DNA from 3 places in the Cobetia sp. 2AS genome. Region 1 is predicted to be linked to each of the others. Evidence: predicted binding sites of a transcription regulator. Region 1 holds the regulator's gene; each other region holds the start of a gene.
What was found. The regulator PhoB, encoded in region 1, activates phosphate uptake and scavenging genes when phosphate is short. The targets are predictions, from matches to a motif close to TGTCATANNNNTGTCANA.
Positions count from the first base shown of each region.

Region 2: a site for PhoB is predicted at 4,540-4,557, ahead of QD356_RS10865 (CYTH domain-containing protein). Genes of this name have one in related genera too.
Region 3: a site for PhoB is predicted at 2,688-2,705, ahead of phnD (phosphate/phosphite/phosphonate ABC transporter substrate-binding protein). Genes of this name have one in related genera too.

Region 1 covers NZ_JARWKQ010000005.1:82,080-89,706, reverse strand. The annotation lists gene pstA (phosphate ABC transporter permease PstA) at 1-958, shown strand, start outside; gene pstB (phosphate ABC transporter ATP-binding protein PstB) at 955-1,800, shown strand; gene phoU (phosphate signaling complex protein PhoU) at 2,020-2,745, shown strand; gene cysZ (sulfate transporter CysZ) at 2,942-3,670, shown strand; gene phoR (phosphate regulon sensor histidine kinase PhoR) at 3,873-5,195, opposite strand; gene phoB (phosphate regulon transcriptional regulator PhoB) at 5,203-5,892, opposite strand; gene ubiA (4-hydroxybenzoate octaprenyltransferase) at 6,116-7,006, opposite strand; gene QD356_RS13655 (chorismate lyase) at 7,074-7,627, opposite strand, start outside.
Region 2 covers NZ_JARWKQ010000003.1:216,799-224,425, forward strand. The annotation lists gene QD356_RS10845 (septation protein A) at 1-26, opposite strand, end outside; gene QD356_RS10850 (PHP domain-containing protein) at 395-1,255, shown strand; gene QD356_RS10855 (L-threonylcarbamoyladenylate synthase) at 1,321-1,944, shown strand; gene QD356_RS10860 (ion transporter) at 2,089-3,171, opposite strand; gene QD356_RS10865 (CYTH domain-containing protein) at 3,323-4,333, opposite strand; gene QD356_RS10870 (TIGR00153 family protein) at 4,809-5,489, shown strand; gene QD356_RS10875 (inorganic phosphate transporter) at 5,530-6,813, shown strand; gene argA (amino-acid N-acetyltransferase) at 6,995-7,627, shown strand, end outside.
Region 3 covers NZ_JARWKQ010000001.1:1,063,849-1,071,475, forward strand. The annotation lists gene folD (bifunctional methylenetetrahydrofolate dehydrogenase/methenyltetrahydrofolate cyclohydrolase FolD) at 1-410, opposite strand, end outside; gene purU (formyltetrahydrofolate deformylase) at 530-1,408, opposite strand; gene QD356_RS04505 (hypothetical protein) at 1,862-2,218, shown strand; gene phnD (phosphate/phosphite/phosphonate ABC transporter substrate-binding protein) at 2,818-3,765, shown strand; gene phnD (phosphate/phosphite/phosphonate ABC transporter substrate-binding protein) at 4,064-5,011, shown strand; gene phnC (phosphonate ABC transporter ATP-binding protein) at 5,034-5,870, shown strand; gene phnE (phosphonate ABC transporter, permease protein PhnE) at 5,927-6,688, shown strand; gene phnE (phosphonate ABC transporter, permease protein PhnE) at 6,694-7,509, shown strand.

The DNA.
Region 1 (7,627 bases):
GAGTGCCCTGCGTGACGCCCTGGCGGGCGGTCAGTTGCTGCTGGGCGGCAATGGCGGCTACGAAGGCCGCATCGCGCTCGATGATATCCGCAATGCCTGGCGGCCCAATGCGATGGGCTTCAGCGGCCGGCTGATGATGACGTTCAAGCGCTTCCGTGACTTCGTGGCCGGCGCGCCTACCGAGGGCTTCGGTGGCGTCTGGCCCGCCATCTTCGGCACAGTGCTGATGGTGGTACTGATGTCGATCATGGTGATGCCCTTCGGCGTGATGGCGGCGCTCTATCTGCACGAGGTGGCTCATCAGGGGCGCCTGACGCGCCTGACGCGCATCGCGCTGCGCAACCTGGCCGGGGTGCCCTCCATCGTCTATGGCGTATTCGGTCTCGGTTTCTTCGTCTATGGGCTGGGCGCCGGAATTGACGAGCTGTTCTACTCCGAGCGGCTGCCGACGCCGACCTTCGGGACCGGTGGCATTCTGTGGGCCTCGCTGACGCTGGCCCTGCTGACCTTGCCGGTGGTGATCGTCGCCACGGAAGAGGGGCTGGCGCGCGTGCCGCGTCGTCTGCGCGAAGGCGCGCTGGCGCTGGGGGCGACACGCCTGGAAACGCTCAAGCGCGTGGTGATTCCGGCGGCCTCGCCGGCGCTGATGACGGGGCTGATTCTGGCCGTGGCGCGTGCGGCGGGTGAAGTCGCGCCGCTGATGCTGGTCGGAGTGGTCAAGCTGGCCCCGGACCTGCCGCTGGATGACAGCTTCCCGTGGCTGCATCTGGACCGCAAATTCATGCATCTGGGGCATCAGGTCTATGATCTGGCCTTCCAGAGCAGCGACGCCTTCAGCAGTCGGCCGCTGGTCTACGCGACCGCGCTGGTGCTGGTGGTCGTGATTCTATGCCTCAATCTGAGTGCCATTCGCCTGCGTCACATGCTGGCACAACGTTACAAGGGAGCCACCGAATGAGGCGTGACTCTGAACAGCCCAAGCCTCAGTTGTTTCTTCAGGAGACGCCTGCGCGGCCGGCAGAGGACATCTGCCTGGAAACCCGCCACCTGAGCCTCGATTATCAGGCACGTGTCGGCAAGGAGAACCAGACACGCCGCGCCCTGGAGGATGTCAGTCTGCAGATCGCGCGCAAGCGCGTGACGGCCTTCATCGGCCCTTCCGGCTGCGGCAAGTCGAGTCTGTTGCGTACCTTCAATCGCATGACCGATCTCGACGAACAGTCACGTCTTTCCGGCAAGGTGCTGCTCGAGGGCGAGGACATTCATGCGCGCGGCGTGGACGTGCCGATGCTGCGCCGCCGGATCGGCATGGTCTTCCAGACGCCCAATCCCTTTCCGATGTCGGTCTACGAGAACGTGGCCTTCGGGCTGCGGCTGGTCGGCGAGAATGACAAGCGCCACCTCGATGACAAGGTCGAATCCTGCCTGCGCTCCGCGGCGCTGTGGGAAGAGGTGAAGGACCGTCTGCACGACAGCGCGCTGGGGCTCTCGGGTGGCCAGCAACAGCGGCTGGTGATCGCGCGGACGCTGGCGGTCGAGCCGGAGGTGCTGCTGCTGGATGAACCGGCCTCGGCGCTGGACCCCATCTCGACGCTCAAGATCGAGGAGCTGATCCGTTCGCTGCGCTCGCGCCTGACACTGATCATCGTCACGCACAACATGCAGCAGGCCGCGCGGGTGTCGGATGATACCGCCTTCCTGCATGAGGGCCGCCTGGTGGAATTCGCCCCGACGGATCAGCTGTTCACCAACCCGCGGCGCCGCCAGACGGAAGACTACATCACGGGGCGTTTCGGTTAGCGCTCTCAGGCGCGAGCGTGTAGCCAAGTAGCCTTTTCGCCCTGATATTGCTGACGATGGCGGCCAGATAGCGCCTTTGCGCCATGGGTGAAACATAACTGCAATCAAGTGTCGGCATGCTGAGGGGGAGCCCGCTGTGTCAGTCAGTAGTGGGCCATACTTGTCACGTCATTCATGTCACGCCCCCTGACTCGGTGGGCGACTTTCCGGGAGAGGGAAATGGATATCACCAGCGATTCGCACGGCAAGCATATCTCAGAGCAGTTCAATCACGAGCTGGATGCACTGAAGACACACCTGCTGGCCATGGGCGGACTGGTAGAGAAGCAGCTGCAGGATGCCGTCACGGCATTGCTGGAAGGCGACAGTGAAACCGCCACGCGGGTGCGCGACAACGACAAGGCTGTCAACGACATGCAGCTCAAGATCGATGACGAGTGCACCCGGGTGCTGGCCCGCCGTCAGCCGGCGGCCTCCGACCTGCGCCTGGTGCTGGCCGTCATCCGCGCCACCTCCGATCTCGAGCGTATCGGTGATGAATCGAGCAAGATCGCACGCAACGCCATCTCGCTGGTCGAGAACGGCCAGAGCCCGCGCGGCATGGTCGAGGTGCGTCATCTCAGCCAGCACGTGCGCAGCATGGTGCGTGACTCCCTGACGGCCTTCGCGCGCTTCGATACCGACCTTGCCCTCAAGGTACTGCGTGAAGACGCCTCGGTGGATCTGGAATATCAGAGCGCGATGCGCTCGCTGATGACCTTCATGATGGAAGACGCGCGCCAGATCACGCCGGTGCTCAACGTGATGTGGATTCTGCGTGCGCTGGAGCGTATCGGTGACCACGCCGACAACCTGGCCGAGTACGTCATCTTCCTGGTCAAGGGCGTGGACGTGCGTCACACCGATACCCATGACCTGAAGCCGCAGGACCTGGACAAGAAGTGAGCTGACGCGCTTCCCTGCCCCTGTGTCGCCTCTTTCGCCCCGCACCTGCCCACCGGCAGGTCGCGGGGCGATTGCGTCGTGGGAGCGCGAGCGGTGTCAGGCGGCCGACAGCTGCGCCGCGCAGGCGGGAGTGCTAGGGTGTGGCTCCGGCCAGCCCGCTGGCTGGCCGGTTCTTTTGAGATGACGAGGACGTCGCATGATTGATGCCGTATCGGCGCTGGTCCGCGGGACCCGCATGGTCTATACCCCCGGGCTGCGCCGCTTCGTATTCGTACCGCTGGCGATCAACCTGGTGCTCTACAGCATCACGCTGTGGGTGTTGTTCAACCAGTTCGGTGGCTGGATCGATTACTGGATGCTCAAGGTACCGACGTGGCTGGACTGGCTCAGCTGGTTGATCTGGCCGGTGCTGGTAGTGAGTCTGTTGCTGGTGGTGTTCTTCACCTTCAGCCTGGTGACCAATCTGATCGCCGCGCCCTTCTACGGCATTCTGGCCGAGAAGGTCGAGCATCGTCTGGATGGCACCCTGATCGACGATGACCGTGGCCTGATGAAGATCGGCGTCGACTCGCTGGGGCGTGAAATGGCCAAGCTGGGCTACTTCATCCCACGCATGATCGCGCTGTTCATCATCGGCTTCATTCCGGGCCTGAACCTGCTCTCACCGCTGTTGTGGGGACTGTTCTCGGCCTGGAGCATGTCGATCCAGTACCTCGACTACCCGATGGACAACCATCAGGTCAGCTTCGGTGACATGAAGCAGCGCCTCAAGGCGCGCTGGTGGCCCTCACTGACCTTCGGCGCCGCGGTGTTCGTCATGACGCTGGTGCCGCTGGCCAATCTGCTGTTCATCCCGGGCGCCGTCGCCGGGGCGGTATTGATGTGGCAGAGCCACTACCGTCAGTTGCCGGCGCCGCGTCGTTGAGACAGCCTGTCGCAGAGCTGGCTTGTCGCTGAACTGATTCGTCGCTGAACTGACTCGTCGCTAGGTTGGCACGTCGCTGAAATAGCCGCAGCGTCGTCTGATTGACCAAACGAAACGCCCCGCAGTCGCCTCCTGTCGAGGTGGCTGCGGGGCGTTCTGCGTTGGGCTGGCGTCCGGGTCAGATCATCACTGATTCAGCCCATCACTGGGCTAGCGCACTGCTGGCCTGGGGAGCGCTCGCCTGACAGGCGCGCTCGTCGGGGAAGTGACAGCGGAAGCGCGCACCCTCGCCGGGGTGGCTGTCGATCTCCAGATGGCCCTGATGGCGAATCAGCACATGCTTGACGATGGCAAGCCCGAGGCCGGTGCCTCCCGTGGCGGTGCTGCGGCCCTTGTCGATGCGGTAGAAGCGCTCGGTCAGGCGCGGCAGGTGCACCGGGTCGATGCCATCCCCATCATCTTCCACCTCGACCAGCAGGCCCTGGTCATCCGCCTTCCAGCGCAGGGTGATATGGCAGTCTTCGGGGGTGTAGCGCACCGCATTGAAGACCAGATTCGAGATCGCGCTGCGCAGTTCCTGCTCCTCACCGCGCAGTGACAGGCTGGCATCGGCCTCGATGGAGAAGGTGTGGCGCCCCTGGGACAGGCCTTCGGCGTCGTCGCGGATATGGCCGAGCAGGGCGCTCATGTCGATGCAGCGACCATTGTCGGACAGCTCGTCGGTTTCCAGGCGTGACAGGGTCAGCAGGTCCTCGACCAGATGCTGCATGCGGTCGGTCTGGCTCTGCATCTGGCCCAGTCCACGCTGCCAGCGCGGTGGCAGGTCATCGGCGTAATCGGAGTAGGTCTCGAGATAGCCGGCCAGTACCGTCAGCGGCGTGCGCAGCTCATGGGAGACATTGGCCACGAAGTCGCGGCGCATCTCTTCCAGGCGATAGAGGCGGGTGACGTCACGCAGCATGACCAGACGCTCGTTGTCACCGAACAGGGTGATGGAGATCTGCAGCGTCAGGTTGTCAGACAGCGGCGACTGGAGTGTCAGCGGCTCGCGGTAGGCCAGCCGGTTGAAGTAGTCGATGAAGACGGGGTCACGCAGATAGTTGGTGATGTGCTGGCCGCGGTCGTGGCTGGCCTTGAGACCGACCAGCTGCTCGGCAGCGCTGTTCCACCATTCCATGTCACCGTGGTTGTCCAGCATCACCAGGCCGTCGCGCATGGCCTCGGAGGATTCCTGGATACGGTTGAGGATGCTGCGCAGTCGCTCCTGAGCCTGTCGCTGGCCCTTCTGGTAGCGGTAGAGACGATCGAGCAGGTCTCCCCAGACGCCATCGCCGGGCGGCGGCTCTTCATGGGGATTGGTGATCAGCCAGGTGTAGAGGCTCTTCAAGTGCTTGAGATGGACGAACAGATACAGCGAAAGGCCCAGCGCCAGGCCCCAGCCCAGATGGCCCAGCAGGCCACCGATCAGGCCGAAGCCACCGGCAAGGTAGCCGAGGCGCCATAGCTCGTTGGTCCAATAGCGCATGAATCCCTCAGGCCTGAGCGCTGAAGCGGTAACCGGTGCCGCGGACGGTCTGGATCAGATGCTGATGGCCTGTGCCCAGCGCCTTGCGCAGGCGACGGATGTGCACGTCCACGGTGCGCTCCTCGACATAGACGTTGCCGCCCCATACCTGATCGAGCAGCTGGCTGCGCGTGTAGGCGCGCTCCTGATGCGTCATGAAGAACTGCAGCAGGCGATATTCGGTCGGGCCGACATCCAGCGAGTTGCCGTGGGCGGTGACGCGGTGGCTGGCCGGGTCGAGCATCAGGCCTTCGACTTCCACCGCCTCCTCGACCCCCTTGGGAGTGGTGCGACGCAGCACGGCCTTGAGACGGGCGACCAGCTCGCGCGGCGAGAAGGGCTTGGTGATGTAGTCGTCGGCACCGGCTTCCAGGCCTTGAATCTTGTTGTCTTCCTCGCCCTTGGCGGTCAACAGGATGATCGGCAGCTCCGAGGTGGTCTCGTCACGCTTGAGACGCCGCGCGAGCTCCAGGCCACTGGTGCCCGGCATCATCCAGTCCAGCAACAGCAGATCGGGCTTTTCATCGACGACGATGGCGTGGGCGTCCTGGGCATTGTCTGCCTCCAGCACGCGGTAATCCGCCATTTCGAGGGCAACGGCGATCATCTCGCGAATCGAGGATTCATCGTCGACAATCAGTACGGTCTTGGAGCTCATCGCTAGATCCCATGCAGCAGTCGGCGCACGCGCCAGAATGACAAGTCGATGACGATTACAACCCGCTTATATGACAACGAGATGACAACTGCCAGCATGGCAGCTTGCACCCAAGCCTGCCAGCCGCCTTGGAGGCGCGGCAGGCAGGCATGAACCGTGGGCTGGGGAGCAACAGAGGGCAGGGGTCGCTTTAAATTAAATAATACTAATGTTTATGCAGGAGTCAGCTCATCGGCCAGGTCGCCAGGGCGATACCGGCGAAGATCAGCAGACCCGTCCAATGATTGTTCAGGAAGGCCTGGAAGCAGGGCGCACGCTCACGCTCACGGATCAGACGTTGCTGCCAGACGAAGGTGACGGCGGCGGCAGCCAGCCCCAGCCAGTAGAAGATGCCCAGCGCCAAGTGCAGGCCGATGCCGATCAACACCACCAGCATGCCCAGCTGCAACAGGCCGATCATCAGCTTGTCGGCACGCCCGAACAGCACGGCGGTGGACTTGATGCCCACCTTGAGGTCGTCGTTGCGATCGACCATCGCGTAGGCGGTGTCGTAGGCCACCGTCCACATCAGGTTGGCCGCGAACAGCCACCAGCCGTAGGTCGGTACCTCCTCCAGCGTCGCGGCGAAGGCCATCGGAATCGCCCAGCCGAAGGCGGCGCCCAGCACTACCTGAGGCAGATGATGGAAGCGCTTCATGAACGGATAGCTGGCCGCTAGCAGCACGGCGACGATCGACAGCAGCACCGTGGTCAGGTTGGTGAAGCACACCAGCACGAAGGCGGCCGCGACCAGCCCCCCGAACAGCGTCAGCGCCTCGCGTTCCGAGATGCGACCCGAGGTCAGCGGCCGATCACGCGTGCGCTCGACATGCTTGTCCCAATGGCGGTCGGCGTAGTCGTTGATGACGCAGCCGGCGGCGCGCATCAGATAGACCCCGGCGATGAAGATCAGCAGGGTCGTGCGCTCGGGAATGCCATCTGCCGCCAGCCACAGTGCCCACAGGGTCGGCCACATCAGCAGCCAGGTGCCGATGGGGCGGTCCAGCCGTGTCAGGGCGAGGTAGTCGGCCAGTCTGGAAGGACGCGAAGCGGCGGAAGTGGATGACGCGGTCATCGGGGCTCCTGGGCGGGTGGTAGTGGGCAAGGGAAGAGAGGGAAACGAGGCCAGTCGGCCGCAAGGCTCAGGCCAGCTGCAGCGCGTGCTGGAAGGCCGGTGTGAAGCCCTCCTGCACCAGCACCTTGAAGCGACCATGCGAGAACATCGAGCGGCGCATCCACAGGCTGGTGGTGCGGGCCAGCGGCCTGGGGCTCGAAAGCACCAGCGGGGCGCGGCTGACATCGATGGCGCTGCGGGTCAGGTCGGGCTGGCGAAACAGCCAATGGCCCAGCGAGCGCTCGCCCAGCGTCGAGAGGCGATGACCGTGGGCCAGGTCCAGCGCCGCCAGCGAGCGTGCGATCACCCATGGCGTATCGCCATGACAGAGTGCCACTTCGCGTCGCCAGACATGCCGGCGTGGGCCGATGCCCAGCAGGCGCGCCTCATCCAGCCGTGCGGGGCCGGTGTCCTGCAGCAGCAGGCGCACGCGCAGGCCCTGGATGGGCTGGTCATCGCGTTCATCCTGCTGCTGCATGGTGCTGGCAAGACGCTGGGTCAGCGAGTCCGTCGAGGAGAGCCACGCCCACCAGCCGGCTGGCATGACCCCCTGCAGCGCGGCAGCCGGCTGCCAATGGCGGC
Region 2 (7,627 bases), on a different contig from region 1:
GGCAGAAAGTCGAGCAACATCTTCATGGGTAATGCGCACTCCTGAACACGACGACGCAGCCGTCGGGAAGGCAAGGGCCTGTGCGAGTGGTATCCTGTCTGACACCAGCGGCGCGCCCCTGCCTGCATGTGCTCATTCTGCCGCCATTGCTGCCTGCTGACAAAGCCCCTGTGTGTCCGGGCGCGCAACGCAGCCAATACTGCCCGACGTCTGGCCCGCTGGATCGCCTGCATCTCAGGCATCGCGTGGCACAGACGTTCATCCCGAGAGGTTCCCCGTGTCCGACGTTCTGTCCGACTCTTCGCCGATTTCCGCATCCCGCAAGCCGATCGAGTTTCGCCCGCTGCCGGAGCGCTTCGATTCCGATATCGAGGTGCCGGACATCGACCTGCACATGCATTCCACCGCCTCCGATGGCGGCATGGCACCGACAGAGCTGGTGGCGCTGGCCGCGCGGCGCGGTCTGTCACGCATGTCTCTGACTGATCACGACAGCATGGAAGGCATCTTCGAGGCCCAGCAGGCCGCCCGCGCCGAGGGAATCTCGTTGCTGCCCGGCTGTGAGCTGTCGGTCCGCTGGCGCAACCAGACCATCCACATCGTGGCGTTGATGCCCGAGGGCGCCGGCGATGCGCTGAGTGCCGGTCTCAAGCAGCAGCACGAGGCGCGTGAACGCCGCAGCCACGAGATCGCCACGCGCATGGAAAAGCTCGGGCTCGTGAATGCCTTCGAGCGCGCCCGTGAGCAGGCCACGCTGAGTGGCTCAGGCGACCGCCCGCTGTCACGCCCGGATTTCGCCCGCGCGCTGGTCGAGGCCGGGATTGCACGCAACCTGCAGGACGCCTTCAAGCGACACCTGGGCGCAGGCCAGAAAGGCGACGTCAAGGCGCACTGGCCGGAGATGGAAGAGGCGGTGGGCTGGGTGCGTGCCGATGGCGGCATCGCCGTGATGGCGCACCCGATGCGCTACAAGCTGACGCGTACCAAGCGTGGCGAGCTGCTGCGTGACTTCATTGCCGCCGGTGGCGAAGGCGCGGAGCTGGTCAGCGGCTTCCAGAATATCGATCGCGCGCGTGACCTGGCGCGTCAGCTCGATGAGCTGGGCCTCTACGCCTCCGTCGGCAGTGACTTCCACTTCCCCGGCGGCCCGCTGGCGCCCGGCAGCATGAGTCCGCCGCCCCGCACCAAGGTGCCGCCCGTGTGGTGTCATCCGCGCATCGCGCCCTTTTTTGCGGCCGACGCTGCCTCCATGTGATATCAAGAGATCACCGTGACGCCAGCCCGCCTGCCGGGCTGGCGCCCAGACGCAAGGAGCACCGCATGGGACAGTTCTTCCAGATTCATCCCGAAAATCCCCAGAAACGCCTCATCGATCAGGCCGTCGCCATCATCCAGCAGGGTGGCGTGATTGCCTATCCGACCGACTCCGGCTACGCGCTGGGCTGTCATCTGGGCGAGAAGAAGGCCATCGAGCGCATCAAGCGCCTGCGTCAGCTGGACGACAAGCACAACTTTACCCTGGTGTGTTCTGACCTCTCGGAAATCGGCACCTACGCCAAGGTCGACAACGCCATCTTCCGCCTGCTCAAGAGTCACACGCCGGGCGCCTATACCTTCATTCTGCAGGCGACTTCCGAAGTGCCGCGCCTGCTGCTGCACCCCAAGCGTCGCTCCATCGGCGTGCGCGTGCCGGACCACGCCATCACCCACGCCCTGCTGGAAACCCATCGCGAACCGCTGATGAGCGTGACGCTGATTCCGCCGGGTGAGGAGCTGCCGATGACGGACGCCGAAGAGATTCGCGAACGCTTCGGACACGCGCTGGATCTGGTCATCGACGGCGGCGCCTGCAGCTTCGAGACCACCAGTGTGGTGGACCTGCGCGAGCTGCCGCCGGTGATCGTGCGCGAAGGGCGCGGCGATATCTCGAGCTTCACGGAGTGATCGCGACAGCGTAGCGCTTCACGGCGCTGACATCGCCTTGCCATACGAAGACGCCCCCGGACCTTGCGGTCGCGGGGGCGTTGTCATTTCTGAGGCGTTGTCATTTCCGAGGCGTTGTCGTGTGCTGAGTGATTCTCGGCTTCGTCAGCTGCGGTCGCGGTCGGGAGGCCCGCTCTCGGGAGGCCCGCTATCGGGAGGTTCTGGCTGATCGTCTGATGGCGTCTCTGCGTCAGCTTCAGATTCGGGCTCTGGCTCTGTATCAGGTTCAGGCTCAGATTCCGGCTCCGGTTCCGGCTCCGGTTCCGGCTCGCGCGGGTCGCGGGTGTCCTCGTCCAGCCAGGTGCCGCAGAACTTGCAGTACTTGGCGTTGCGATCATGGCCTTCACGACCACAGCCCGGGCAGGCTTCGTCGCTGGTCTGCTGCATGCGCAGGCCGTTGAGGACCTCGGCCGAGAACACCCCGGTGGGCACGGCGAGAATCGAGTAGCCGAGAATCATCATCAGCGCCGAGATGAACTGCCCCAGCGGCGTGATGGGCGCGATGTCGCCGTAGCCCACCGTCGTCAGCGTCACCACGCCCCAGTAGAGCGCCTTGGGGATGGAGGTGAAGCCGGCCTCGGGTGGCTCGATCAGATAGATCAGGGCGCCGAACACCGTGACGATGCTGAGCACGGTGATGAAGAACAGCAGGATCTTGCGCCGGCTGCGCGTCATGGCCTCGACCAGCATGCGGCCCTCGCCGACGAAGGCCATCAGGCGCAGCACGCGGAACAGGCGCAGCACACGCAGTACGCGTACCACCAGCAGGGCCTGGGCGCCCGGAATCAGCAGCGACAGCCAGGTGGGGGCGATCGACAGCAGATCGAGCACGCCGTAGAAGCCCTTGGCCCAGGTGCCGGGATGCTTCAGGCAGTAGAGGCGGACGGCATATTCCAGCGTGAAGATGATCGTGAAGCCCCACTCCATGATGCGGAACAGCTCGCCGTATTGCGCATTCAGCGAGGGCACGCTGTCGAGCATCACCACGGCGACACTGGCGAAGATCATCAGTATCAGGCCGATATCGAAGGCCTTGGCCGCCTTGGTGTCGGATTCGAAGATCCAGTGGAACAGCCGCGCGCGCAGGCGGCCCGTCGCGGGCTCGTAGTCGCTGGGTTGCGAGGGTGTCGCTGGGGGGCTTTGCGGCGTGCTGCCATATTCATTGGCAGGGCCCTGGCGTTCAGGCATGCAGGCTTCCTTGACGGGCGTGACGACGCCGGATGAATGTCAGGGCGTATCGGGGATGTCTCAGTGTGTGACCTTCAGTGACTGCCCGGCCGTTGTCCATCAGCCAGTGGTCTAGCGCCTGGCGGCTGGGCAGTCAGTGTCATGCTGAGGTTCAGCCGCGCAGCGTCGCGAGCAGTGACAGGCTGTGCTGGCCGAAGTCGCGAGTCGCCCAGTCCTGTGAGGCGTCGCCGTCGCTGCTTTCCAGCGCCTCGACCAGCGCCACCGCATGGATATGGCCGGGATGCTGGCTGGCGGCCAGCCGTGATGCGAGGGCCGACAGGGCGGCCAGCGCATGCGCGTGCCACTTGAGGTCGTCTTTCGCCTGACGGTCGGCGTGGGCATCGAGCGCATCGATGGCGGCGGACAGCAGCGCGCCCGGGTCTGCGGTATCCAGCGTCTTCTCATGCCATTCGCCATCCCGCAGCGCCGCGCCGCGCTTGGCCTTGCTGGCATCCGCCGGGCGCAGTGCCAGGCGGCTGGCCAGTGAATCCGCCAGCTGCCAGAGCACGCCTTCTCTCACCTCGGGGGCGAGTTCTTCGCCGCCGGTCAGCTCGAGCTCGATTTCCTGGATGGCCACTTCGCGACCACTGGCCTTCACCGCGCCCAGGTCCAGCGCCATCTCGACGCCGACGGTGACCTGCTCGTCGCTCACATTCTCGTCGCTGCGTGTCGCCTTGACGTCGATCTGCCAGGCATGACGCTCGAAATCGGTGCTGAAGCTGGGCGCGAGTGCACTCAGCAGCTGCTCGCGGGCGCCGTCTTCCAGCGCCTGCAAGGGCGGCAGGCCACGCAGGCCGTCGAGGTCGAGGCCGGTCTGGCCCTCGGGCAGTTCCCACTCCCATTCGCCGCGTGAATGCAGTCCGCCATGGCTCTCGCCGCTGGTCTTGAGCGTCTGACGCAGGGCGCCCGTGCTGTCGGCATCCTCACCGCTCTGGCGCAGACGCAGCGCCATGCGCGCGCGCTCCAGCGCATGCTCGGGGGTGTCGAAGTAGGTGTTGGCCAGCCAGCGCCGCCTGGGGGCGACCGTTGCCAGTTCTGCAATGCTCGCCAGTGTCTCCAGAATGGCATCGCGATCAATGACGGGTTGAGACAGTGCCAGTTTGAGTTCGATTTCCTGCGCCATGATGGGCACTCCCTGTACGGATGAAAGAAGACAGATGCTGACGGATGAGGATGACAGCGGCGCCATGACCGCAGAGCCTTCGGCAAGCGTGGTGCATGGTGATGAAGGCTCGTGTGTCTCATGCTCGCGCCTGGCCCGCGGCAAGGCAAGCGCGGGGAGGGCGGAAGGGCATGCGGGATATCGGCCTGTCGGCGGAATCACACTTATATGACAGCATGATGACATTGAAGTGACAGCAATTGCCTGTCGTCACGTCCTTGGTTATATTACGAACAGTGGATAAAGCCAGCGACCACGGGTCCTGCCGCTACATGACAATCTCTCCTCTGGAATCCTTCGTGTTCCCCCGAACTGCCGCTGTTGTTGCGTAAATGACAACAGCATGGCGGTATCATGACGTTACGATGAAAGTTATGTGATCGTCACAAAGGCTTTGCTACACTCCGCGCGTCAATCCTTAACGCCGACGGCCACTATGGTAACGACCAACCCTTTCTCTTCGATGTTCGGGCGCTCGCCTTTCAAGGCGCTGCACACCCACATCATCAAGACCGACGAGTGCGCCCAGCACTTGCTGACCTTCTTCGACGCCTGCGAGCAGGGTGATTGGGAGCAGGCAGCCAGCATTCGCAAGACCATCAGCGGGCTGGAGCGTGAAGCGGACGAGTTGAAGACGCAGCTGCGTCTCAACCTGCCCAACTCGCTGTTCCTGCCGGTCTCGCGCTCCGACCTTCTCGAGCTGATCCATGTCCAGGATTCCATCGCGAATGTCACCAAGGACATCGCCGGGATCATGCTGGGTCGTCATATGCAGATACCCACCGCACTGGTGCCCGCCATGCGTGAGTATCTCAAGACTGCGGTCGAATCGGTCTGCCAGGCGCGTCGTGCGTTGGGTGAACTGGAAGACCTCGTCGAGTCCGGTTTCGGGCGCAACATGAGCGAGCTGGTCGACAAGCTGATCAACGAGCTGCATGAGCTCGAGAAGCAGTCCGACGAACAGCAGATCGCCATCCGCCAGACCCTGTTCTCGCTGGAAGCCAGTCTCCCGCCCGTCGATGTGATCTTCCTCTACAAGATCATCGATTGGGTCGGCGATGTGGCTGACCAAGCGGAAAAGGTCGGTACCCGACTGCAGATCCTGATGGCGCGCTGAGCGCCATCAGGACGTCCTGCCATCTGTCCAAGAGTCTTCTATGTCCATCATTGCTCAATACGGCGATGTGCTCGTCATTCTTGCCTGTCTGTTCGGTTTCTTCATGGCATGGGGTGTGGGTGCGAATGACGTCGCCAATGCCATGGGAACCTCGGTAGGTTCCAAGGCGATCACCATCAAGCAGGCGATCATCATCGCCGTGATCTTCGAATTCCTCGGTGCCTGGCTTGCCGGTGGTGAGGTGACTGACACCATCCGCAAGGGCATCATCGACCCGTCACTGCTGATCGAGAATCCGCAGTTCCTGGTCTACGGCATGCTGGCCTCGCTGCTGGCCGCCGGTATCTGGCTGCTGATCGCTTCCATGAAGGGCTGGCCGGTCTCGACCACCCACTCCATCGTCGGCGCCATCGTCGGCTTCTCCGCTGCGGGTCTGGGCGTGGATGCCGTCGAATGGACCAAGGTCGGTCAGATCGCGGCCTCCTGGCTGGTCTCGCCGCTGCTGGCGGGCTCCATCGCCTTCGTGCTGTTCAAGTCCGTGCAGACGCTGATCTTCGACAACGAAGACCCGTTCGCGGCCGCCAAGCGCTACGTGCCGATGTACATGTTCCTGGTCGGCTTCATCATCTCGATGGTGACCATGGTCAAGGGCCTCAAGCATGTCGGCCTGCACCTGAGCTTCGAATCCAGCCTGCTGCTGGCCGTCGTCATCGGCGCCATCGTGATGGGTATCGGCGTGCTGATGGAGCGCAAGGTCGCGCGTTCACGCCTCAAGGAGAAGAATCGCGCCACCGGTGACGACTTCGACTTCAGCGGCGTCGAGAAGGTATTCGGCCTGCTGATGATGTTCACCGCCTGTGCGATGGCCTTCGCCCACGGCTCCAACGACGTGGCCAATGCGGTCGGTCCGCTGGCGGCCATCATCAGCGTCGTCGACTCTGCCGGTCAGATCGGCGCCAAGGCGAGCATGCCGTGGTGGGTCCTCGTGCTGGGTGGCGGCGGTATCGTCGTCGGCCTGGTCACCTATGGTCGTCGCGTCATCGCCACCGTCGGCACCGGCATCACCGAGCTGACGCCGTCACGCGGCTTCGCGGCCACGCTGGCCGCCGCCTCGACCGTCGTGCTGGCCTCCGGCACCGGCCTGCCGATCTCCACCACCCACACCCTCGTCGGTGCGGTGCTGGGGGTAGGTCTGGCACGCGGCATGGCAGCGCTCAACCTGCGTGTCATCGGCACCATCGTGATGTCCTGGCTGATCACTCTGCCGGCCGGCGCGATCCTGTCGATCCTGTTCTTCTTCATGTTCAAGGGCATGTTCGGCTAAGCCGCCGCATGATCCAGAGCTGAATTGGAAAAACGAGAAAGGCGACCTTCGGGTCGCCTTTCTCGTGTCTGACACATGGATGTCAGGGGCACCGCTCGCCGTGCAGGCTGCGGCGCTGATATGATGATTCACGGGCATGCCTGACATGCCATTTTCCCTCTCTCCTGCCCGGAGCTGGCTCTTGAACACGCGTTTCCCCTTCGCGGACTGGTTTCGCAACTCCTCTCCCTATATCAATGCCCATCGTGGCCGCACCTTCGTCATTCTGATCGAGGGCGATGCCCTGTCCTCATCACGACGAACGCAGTTGATACAGGATCTGGCGTTGCTGCATACCCTCGGCGTGAAGCTGGTGGTGGTGTTCGGGGTGCGCCCGCAGGTGGCCGAGGCGTTGCAGGCTGCCGGTATCGAGGCGGACCGTCATCAGGGCCGCTGGGTGGTGACGCGCGAGATTCTCGGCCATCTGGAGCAGCAGGTCGCCACGCTGCGTCTGCGCCTTGAGGCGAGTCTGTCCCAGGGGCTGCCCAATACGCCGCTGCATGGCGTGGAGCTCTCCGCCGTCTCCGGCAATCTGGTGATGGCCAAGCCGCTGGGGGTGCGTCATGGCGTCGACTTCCTGCATGGTGGCGAGGTGCGCCGCGTGCGCAGCGAGGCGATCCAGGGGCTGCTCTCGCAGCAGGCCATCGTCGTGCTGCCGCCGCTGGGCTATTCCAGCACCGGCGAGGTGTTCGATCTGGACGCTGCTGAGGTCGCCGAACACGCCGCCGTGGCGCTGGCCGCTGACAAGCTGATCCTGCTTGGCGAAGGGGAGGGC
Region 3 (7,627 bases), on a different contig from region 1:
TCGACGTCCTTGGCGGGGTCGATGGCCTCCAGCACCGCGTCTTCCTGGATATGCGCCGGCAGCGGTAGCTGGACGAGGATGCCATGCACCTCGGGGTCTGCATTGAGTCTGGCGACGAGGGCCAGCAGCTCGGCTTCGCGGGTCTCGCTGGGCAGCACGTGCTCGAAGGACTGCATGCCACACTCGACGGTGCGCTTGAGCTTGTTGCGCACATACACCTGGCTTGCCGGGTCTTCGCCGACCAGCACGACGGCAAGCCCCGGTATCACGCCCTGTTGCGCGAGGCTTGCGACCTCTGCCGTGACTTTCTTGAGCAGTCGCGCCGAGGCGGCCTTGCCATCGATCACGGCGGCGGTGGGCTGTGCGAGTGTCTCGTCCGCGCTCGCGGTGGGTGTCGCTTGGGTATTCATGACTGCGCTTCCTCCCTTGGGTGACGGCCGATGATTCACGCGTGGTCTGTCTTGAAGGCTTGTGCGACGCCTTGCTTGAAGACTTATTTGACGCCTTACTTGAAGACTTACTTGAAGACTTACTTGAAGATCACGGTGCGATCATTGGCGAGGAAGACGCGGTGTTCGATGTGATAGCGCACGGCATTGGTCAGCGCCTGGGTCTCGGTATTGCGGCCCGCTGCGACCAGATCTTCCGGGGCGAAGTTGTGTTCGACCCGCTGTACGGCCTGATCGATGATCGGCCCTTCGTCGAGATCCGCGGTGACATAGTGAGCGGTGGCCCCGATCAGCTTGACCCCGCGGGCGTGGGCCTGGTGATAGGGCTTGGCGCCCTTGAAGCCCGGCAGGAAGGAGTGGTGGATGTTGATGGCACGCCCGGCCAGCTTCTGGCACAGCTCATCGGAGAGAATCTGCATGTAGCGCGCCAGCACCACCAGCTGAGTGCCGGTCTCGTCGACGATGTCCATCAGAGCCGCTTCCTGGCGCGCCTTGGTGTCCTTGGTGATCGGCAGGTAGACGAAGCGGATGCCTTCGCGCTCGACCATCGGGCGCAGGTCGAGGTGATTGGAGACCACCGCGGTGATCCGCATGTCCAGCTCACCCTTGCGGTAGTGATAGAGCAGGTCGTCCAGGCAGTGATCGAACTTGGAGACCATGATCAGCACCGGCATCTTGTCCTGGCCACCGTGGATCTGCCATTGCATCTCGAAGGGAGCCGCCACGTCCTCGAAGGCCTGACGCATCTGGGCGATATCGCCTTCGACGCCTTCATTGAAGCGGAAGCGGGCGCGGAAGAAGAACTGCCCCTTGTCCTCATCATCGTATTGCGCCAGCTCACTGATGTAGCACTCATGGGTGGTCAGGAAGGTGGTGATGGCTGCCACGATGCCGGACGTCGCCGGGCAGCTAATGGTGAGAATGAAGTGATCGTCTGAGGTGCAGGTCGCGTGAGGCATTCTGGGCTCCGATGTCGGCAGAGAGGCATTGTTGTTGTGATGTGAAGAATTTCATTCACTGACGTGGCTGTGGCTCGGTTATTTCCTGTCAGTGACTTAATTTTCTTCTCAAGTAAATAACAATGTTTTTCTGGCGCTGGGTCAAGCCTGATCGACGCACCAGCCGGCGTTAGAGCCCATGAAATGAAGACAATCATTCACTGATGAATTTTTACCGCTTTGGGAGAGTGCGGCGCAGGGTGAAATCATGCGGCGGATGAGGGTGGGACAGGTGTCAGATGAGACACGCTCGTCTCGGGATGGCTACAACTTTCGGATAAGGTGAAAGAAATCGTCATGTCAGGGATCGACAATTGCGAGCTTGAATATCAACACGTTAGTGTCTGCTCATGACAAACCTCGAGGGACGCCCTCCAGGACCCGGTATTCATGCAAGATGACGAGGTAGACACGATGCGCAAGTTGACGATCGCAGCACTGATGGTGGCCAGCATGGCCGGTTCCTCCGTGGCACTGGCCGGCAATCCGACGCTTGAGGCTCACAAGGACAGCGCCAAGACTCAGTACTCCCAGTCCAAGAACAGCGCCAAGTCCCAGTACAGCCAGTCCAAGAACAGCGCCAAGTCGTCTGCCAAGTCTGCCGCCCAGTCCCACAAGGCCACGGCAAGCAGCAAGGCGTCGGCCAAGACATCACACGCCAGCCAGGCGGCCAAGTCAGCCAAGTCCAGTGCCAGCAACAAGGCGAGCGATACCCAGTCTCGTTACCAGAAGAAGAACTACGCCGACGTGCTCAAGAACGAGCGCCACTGAGGCATGACATCGCTGCCTGATGGCAGCTGAGTGCCCCGGATGATGAAAGCCCCCCGCAGCCTTTGGTTGCCGGGGGCTTTTGCGTTTCGGCCTCTTTTGTTCAGATCCTGTCTCCAGACGCTGTGGCCAAGCCCTTTGCGTAAAGCCCTCGGGTCCAAGCTCTCGGGGCCAGCGCCTTGGCTACTTGCTCACGACGACAGGGCGTAAAGAGCGAGTGGATCTCCGCGTTCTCGAAAGCGCGACCTTCACGCCGTGCTGGGGGTCTGTCAGGCAAGACAGCTTCATCGCGTGGCGAAGTGCTCAGCTCGCCATCTTCAAATGAACGTCAATCAGCGGGGGAGCAGGCCACGATAGCGGGGCATCATGGGGCCTGGCGGCCTCGGCGCGGACCGTTATCGGAAAATATATATGGAGATTCATATTTTCAGATAACCATGAAAGTCGCCTCTTCACGCTCGCTCCAGGGCGCTGTCTTTGGACTGTCATGCGAGCGCATCACGTTCGCAATGCAAGCGTCATCCAATCTTCATACGAAGCGCCTACTTTACATCCGCAGCTGGATCTCGGTTCGAACGAAAAAAACTCAAGGGGCAGGGAATATGAAGACGCTTGGCTTGGTGGTAGGCGCGATGATGCTGGTTCCTTCGATGGCACAGGCGGCGTTCAGTCTGGATAGCCGTTACAACGACGCCGATGGGGATCTGGTGGCGGATATTCCGACGGATGCCTCACAGCTCAAGGACCCGAGCACGCTGGTATTTGCCTATACGCCGGTGGAAGACCCGGCGGTCTATGCCGATGCCTGGTCTGACTTCCTGGATTACCTGGCCGAGAAGACTGGCAAGAAGGTGCAGTTCTTCCCGGTGCAGTCCAACGCCGCCCAGATCGAAGCCATGCGTGCGGGTCGTCTGCATATTGCCGGCTTCAATACCGGTTCCAACCCGCTGGCCGTGGCCTGTGCCGGCTATCGCCCGTTCACCATGATGGCGGCGGCGGATGGCAGCTACGGCTACGAGATGGAAATCATCACCTACCCGGGGTCCGGCATCGACAAGGTCGAGGACATCAAGGGCAAGGAAATGGCCTTCACCTCCGAGACCTCCAACTCCGGCTTCAAGGCACCGTCTGCCATCCTCAAGGCCGATTACGACATGGTCGCCGGCACCGATTTCACGCCGGTGTTCTCCGGCAAGCATGACAATTCCATCCTCGGCGTCGCCAATCACGATTACGTCGCTGCTGCCGTCGCCAATTCGGTGATGGGGCGCATGGAAGATCGCGGCGTGATCGAGGCGGACCAGATCAAGACGCTCTATACCTCGCAGACCTTCCCGACCACCAGCTATGGCGTCGCCTACAACCTGACGCCGGAGCTGCAGGCCAGGATCAAGGACGCCTTCATGAGCTTCCCCTGGGAAGGCTCCTCACTGGCAGCGGAGTTCTCCGAGTCCGGTGAAGCGCAATTCGTGCCGATCTCCTTCCAGAAGGAGTGGGAAGTCATCCGCAAGATCGATGACGCCAACAACGTTCAATACAACTGCCGTTGAACCCCGCAAGAGGGATCAGGCAGTGACATGACGGGCGTAACGCGACCTCCCGAATTGATGCCATATGTGGCCGGCCGGGAGGTCGTGAAGGGCCTAGATCGTGAAGGGTCTAGGTCGTGAAGGGCCAAGGTCGTGAAGGGAAAGGTCGTGAAGGGCCAGGCCCCTGAACGCCAGTGCCGCCAGTCTGAAATATTTGCTTATATGGATCAGTGAATATTGTTGGGTGGCGTCGCCAGCTGATGATATCTGTCCCTCGTGCGAGGCGGGGGGCAGATCAAAGAACACACGGGAGAAGGGAATGAAGCGTCTTGGATGGTGGTTGGGGTCATTGCTGTTGGTGCCGACGCTGGCGCAAGCGCAGTTCAGTCTGGGCGAACGCTACAGCGATGCCGATGGCGATATGGTGGCGGATATCCCTACGGACCCCGCCGAACTGAAAGACCCCGCCACCCTGGTATTTGCCTATACCCCGGTGGAAGACCCGGCAGTCTACGCAGACGCCTGGTCTGATTTTCTGGAGTACCTGGCCGAGAAGACCGGCAAGAAGGTGCAGTTCTTCCCGGTGCAGTCCAACGCCGCCCAGATCGAGGCCATGCGTGCCGGCCGTCTGCAGATCGCCGGCTTCAATACCGGTTCCACCCCGCTGGCGGTGGCCTGTGCCGGTTTCCGTCCCTTCACCATGATGGCCGCGGACGATGGCGCCTTCGGTTACGAGATGGAAATCATCACCTATCCGGGCTCCGGGATCGACAAGGTCGAGGACATCAAGGGTCGCGAGATGGCCTTCACCTCCGAAACCTCCAATTCCGGCTACAAGGCACCGTCGGCGATTCTGAAGTCCGACTACGGCATGGTCGCCGGTACCGACTTCACCCCCGTGTTTTCCGGCAAGCATGACAACTCGGTACTCGGTGTCGCGAACAAGGACTACCCGGCCGCCGCGATCGCCAACAAGGTCGCCCGTCGCATGGAGCAGCGCGGTGTGATCAAGCCCGAGCAGCTCAAGACGCTGTATACCTCCCAGACCTTCCCGACCACCAGCTACGGCATGGCGCACAACCTGACGCCGGAGCTGCAGGAGAAGATCAAGGACGCCTTCAGAACCTTCCCGTGGGAAGGCTCGTCACTGGCAGAAGAATTCACGCCGGTGGGGGAAACCCAGTTCATCCCGATTTCCTTCAAGAAGGAGTGGGAAGTCATCCGCAAGATCGACGCGGCGAACAACGTTCAATACCACTGCCGTTGATCGGCAGGGGCGGGAGTCAAACGTGCTGAAACTAGAGAAAGTCACCAAGACCTACAAGACAGGCGATCTGGCGCTCAATGCCGTCAGCCTTGAGGTACCGGCAGGGCAGGTGGTCGGGTTGATCGGCCCGTCAGGGGCGGGCAAGTCGACCTTGATCCGCTGCATCAACCGGCTGGTCAAGCCGACCTCCGGCGAGATCAGTCTGGCCGGCGAGTCCCTGACGGGCCTCAAGGGGAGCGACCTGCGCCGCGTCCGTCGGCGTATCGGGATGATCTTCCAGGAATATGCACTGGTCGAGCGTCTGACGGTGATGGAGAACGTGCTGTCAGGCCGACTGGGCTATGTCTCGTACTGGCGCTCGCTGTTGCGTCGTTATCCGGCGGCAGACGTGCAGCAGGCGTTTGCATTGCTGGAGCGGGTGGGGCTTGCGGGGCGTCACGACAAGCGTGCCGATGAGCTGTCGGGCGGGCAGCGTCAGCGAGTCGGCATCGCACGGGCACTGGAGCAGAATCCGGAGCTGTTGCTGGTCGATGAGCCGACCGCCTCACTGGACCCCAAGACCTCGCGCCAGATCATGCGTCTGATCCAGGGCATGTGCCGCGAGCGTGGCCTGCCGGCGATCATCAACATCCACGATGTGATGCTGGCCCGCAACTTCACGGACCGCCTGATCGGGCTGCGTGCCGGGGAAGTGGTCTTCGATGGCCCGCCGGACGCACTGACCGACGAGGTGCTGACCACCATCTATGGTGCCGAGGACTGGACGCAGCTCAATCCGGAAGAGGGCGCCGAGGAGGCGGCAGATGAACCGGCGGTGCGCCCGCAGGCACCGCGCGAGCAGATGGTGGCGGCGACATGACAACGCCAGCTCCCTCTTCCTCCACCATGCCGACCCGCTGGCAGCGTCCGCCGGTGATGTTCAAGCGTCGCTGGCATGCCTGGCTGTTCATGCTGTGTGCCATCGCCTATCTGGTGGTGGCAACCTCGACCATCGAAGTCGACTGGGCACGGGTCCAGGAAGGCATGATCCGCGGCTGGCGCTTCCTGCAGGGCTTCCTGGTCCCGGATTTCACGTCGCGCTGGCGTGATATCCAGCAAGGGCTGATCGAGAGCCTGACCATGACCTGGACCTCGACGCTGGCGGGCATTCTGATCTCGATTCCCATCGGGATCGGCGCAGCACGCAACCTGGCTCCGGCGCCGATCTATTTCCTGTGCCGCTCCATCATCACGCTGTCGCGCTCCTTCCAGGAAATCATCATCGCCATCCTGCTGGTGGCCATGTTCGGCTTCGGCCCCTTCGCGGGCTTTCTGACGCTGACGTTCGCCAGCATCGGCTTCGTCGCCAAGCTGCTGGCCGAGGAGATCGAAGCCTGTGAGGCGGTCCAGATCGAGGCGATTCGTGCCACCGGCGCCGGATGGTGGCAGGTGGTCAACTATGCCGTGCAGCCTCAGGTCATGCCGCGCCTGATCGGCTTGTCGCTCTACCGTCTCGACATCAATTTCCGTGAGTCCTCGGTGATCGGCATCGTCGGCGCGGGTGGGATCGGCGCGACACTCAATACGGCGATCGATCGCTACGAATACGATTCCGCCGGCGCCATCCTGATCATGATCATCGCCATCGTGCTGGTGGTGGAATATTCCTCTTCCTATATCCGTCGGTGGGTGCAATGACAGTCATGACAGACAGTTCCTCGTCTCACGCCCCTGTCTGGCAGCGTTCTTCGTCGCGTCAGCGCCTGGTGAAGTGGGTTGGCCTGTTCTGGCTGGTGGCGTTCAGCGTCTACTGCTGGCAGGTGATGAATGAAGACACCATCTGGGCCTTCGTGGAGGATGCGCCCGCCCAGGCGGCCGATATCGGTGGACGCATGTTCCCGCCTGAGTGGAGCTACCTGGGGCGCCTGTGGCAGCCGCTGTGGGACACCCTCAACATGGCGACGCTGGGTACCGTGCTCGGCGTGATCATGGCCGTGCCGGTCGCCTTCCTCGCCGCCAGCAACACCACGCCGAGCGTGCGCTTCATCCGTCCGCTGGCGCTTTTGATCATCGTGGCCTCGCGTTCGATCAACTCGTTGATCTGGGCGCTGCTGCTGGTCGCCATCATCGGCCCGGGGCTGCTGGCGGGGGTGATCGCCATCGGTCTGCGCTCCATCGGCTTCGTCGCCAAGCTGCTCTACGAAGCCATCGAGGAGATCGATGAGCGTCAGGTCGATGCCGTGCGTGCCACCGGTGCCTCGGGGCTGCAGGTGATGAACTACGCCGTGGTACCGCAGATTCTGCCGGCCTTCTGGGGCATCAGCGTGTTCCGCTGGGACATCAATATCCGCGAGTCGACGATTCTGGGGCTGGTCGGGGCCGGTGGGCTGGGGCTCAATCTGCAGTCCTCGCTCAACGTGCTGGCGTGGAACCAGGTCAGCATGATCTTCGTGGTGATCCTGTTTACCGTGATCGCCTCCGAGTGGGTCTCGGCCAGGGTGCGCCAGGCCGTGTTGTAACCTGGCCCATCCCCGGATCCAGATCCAGGCCCAGACCTTGAGGCATGTCCGCAACACGCGCAAAGCAAGACGCCAACACCTCTGTCGCGCGCAATGCGTACAGAGGTGTTGGCGTTCT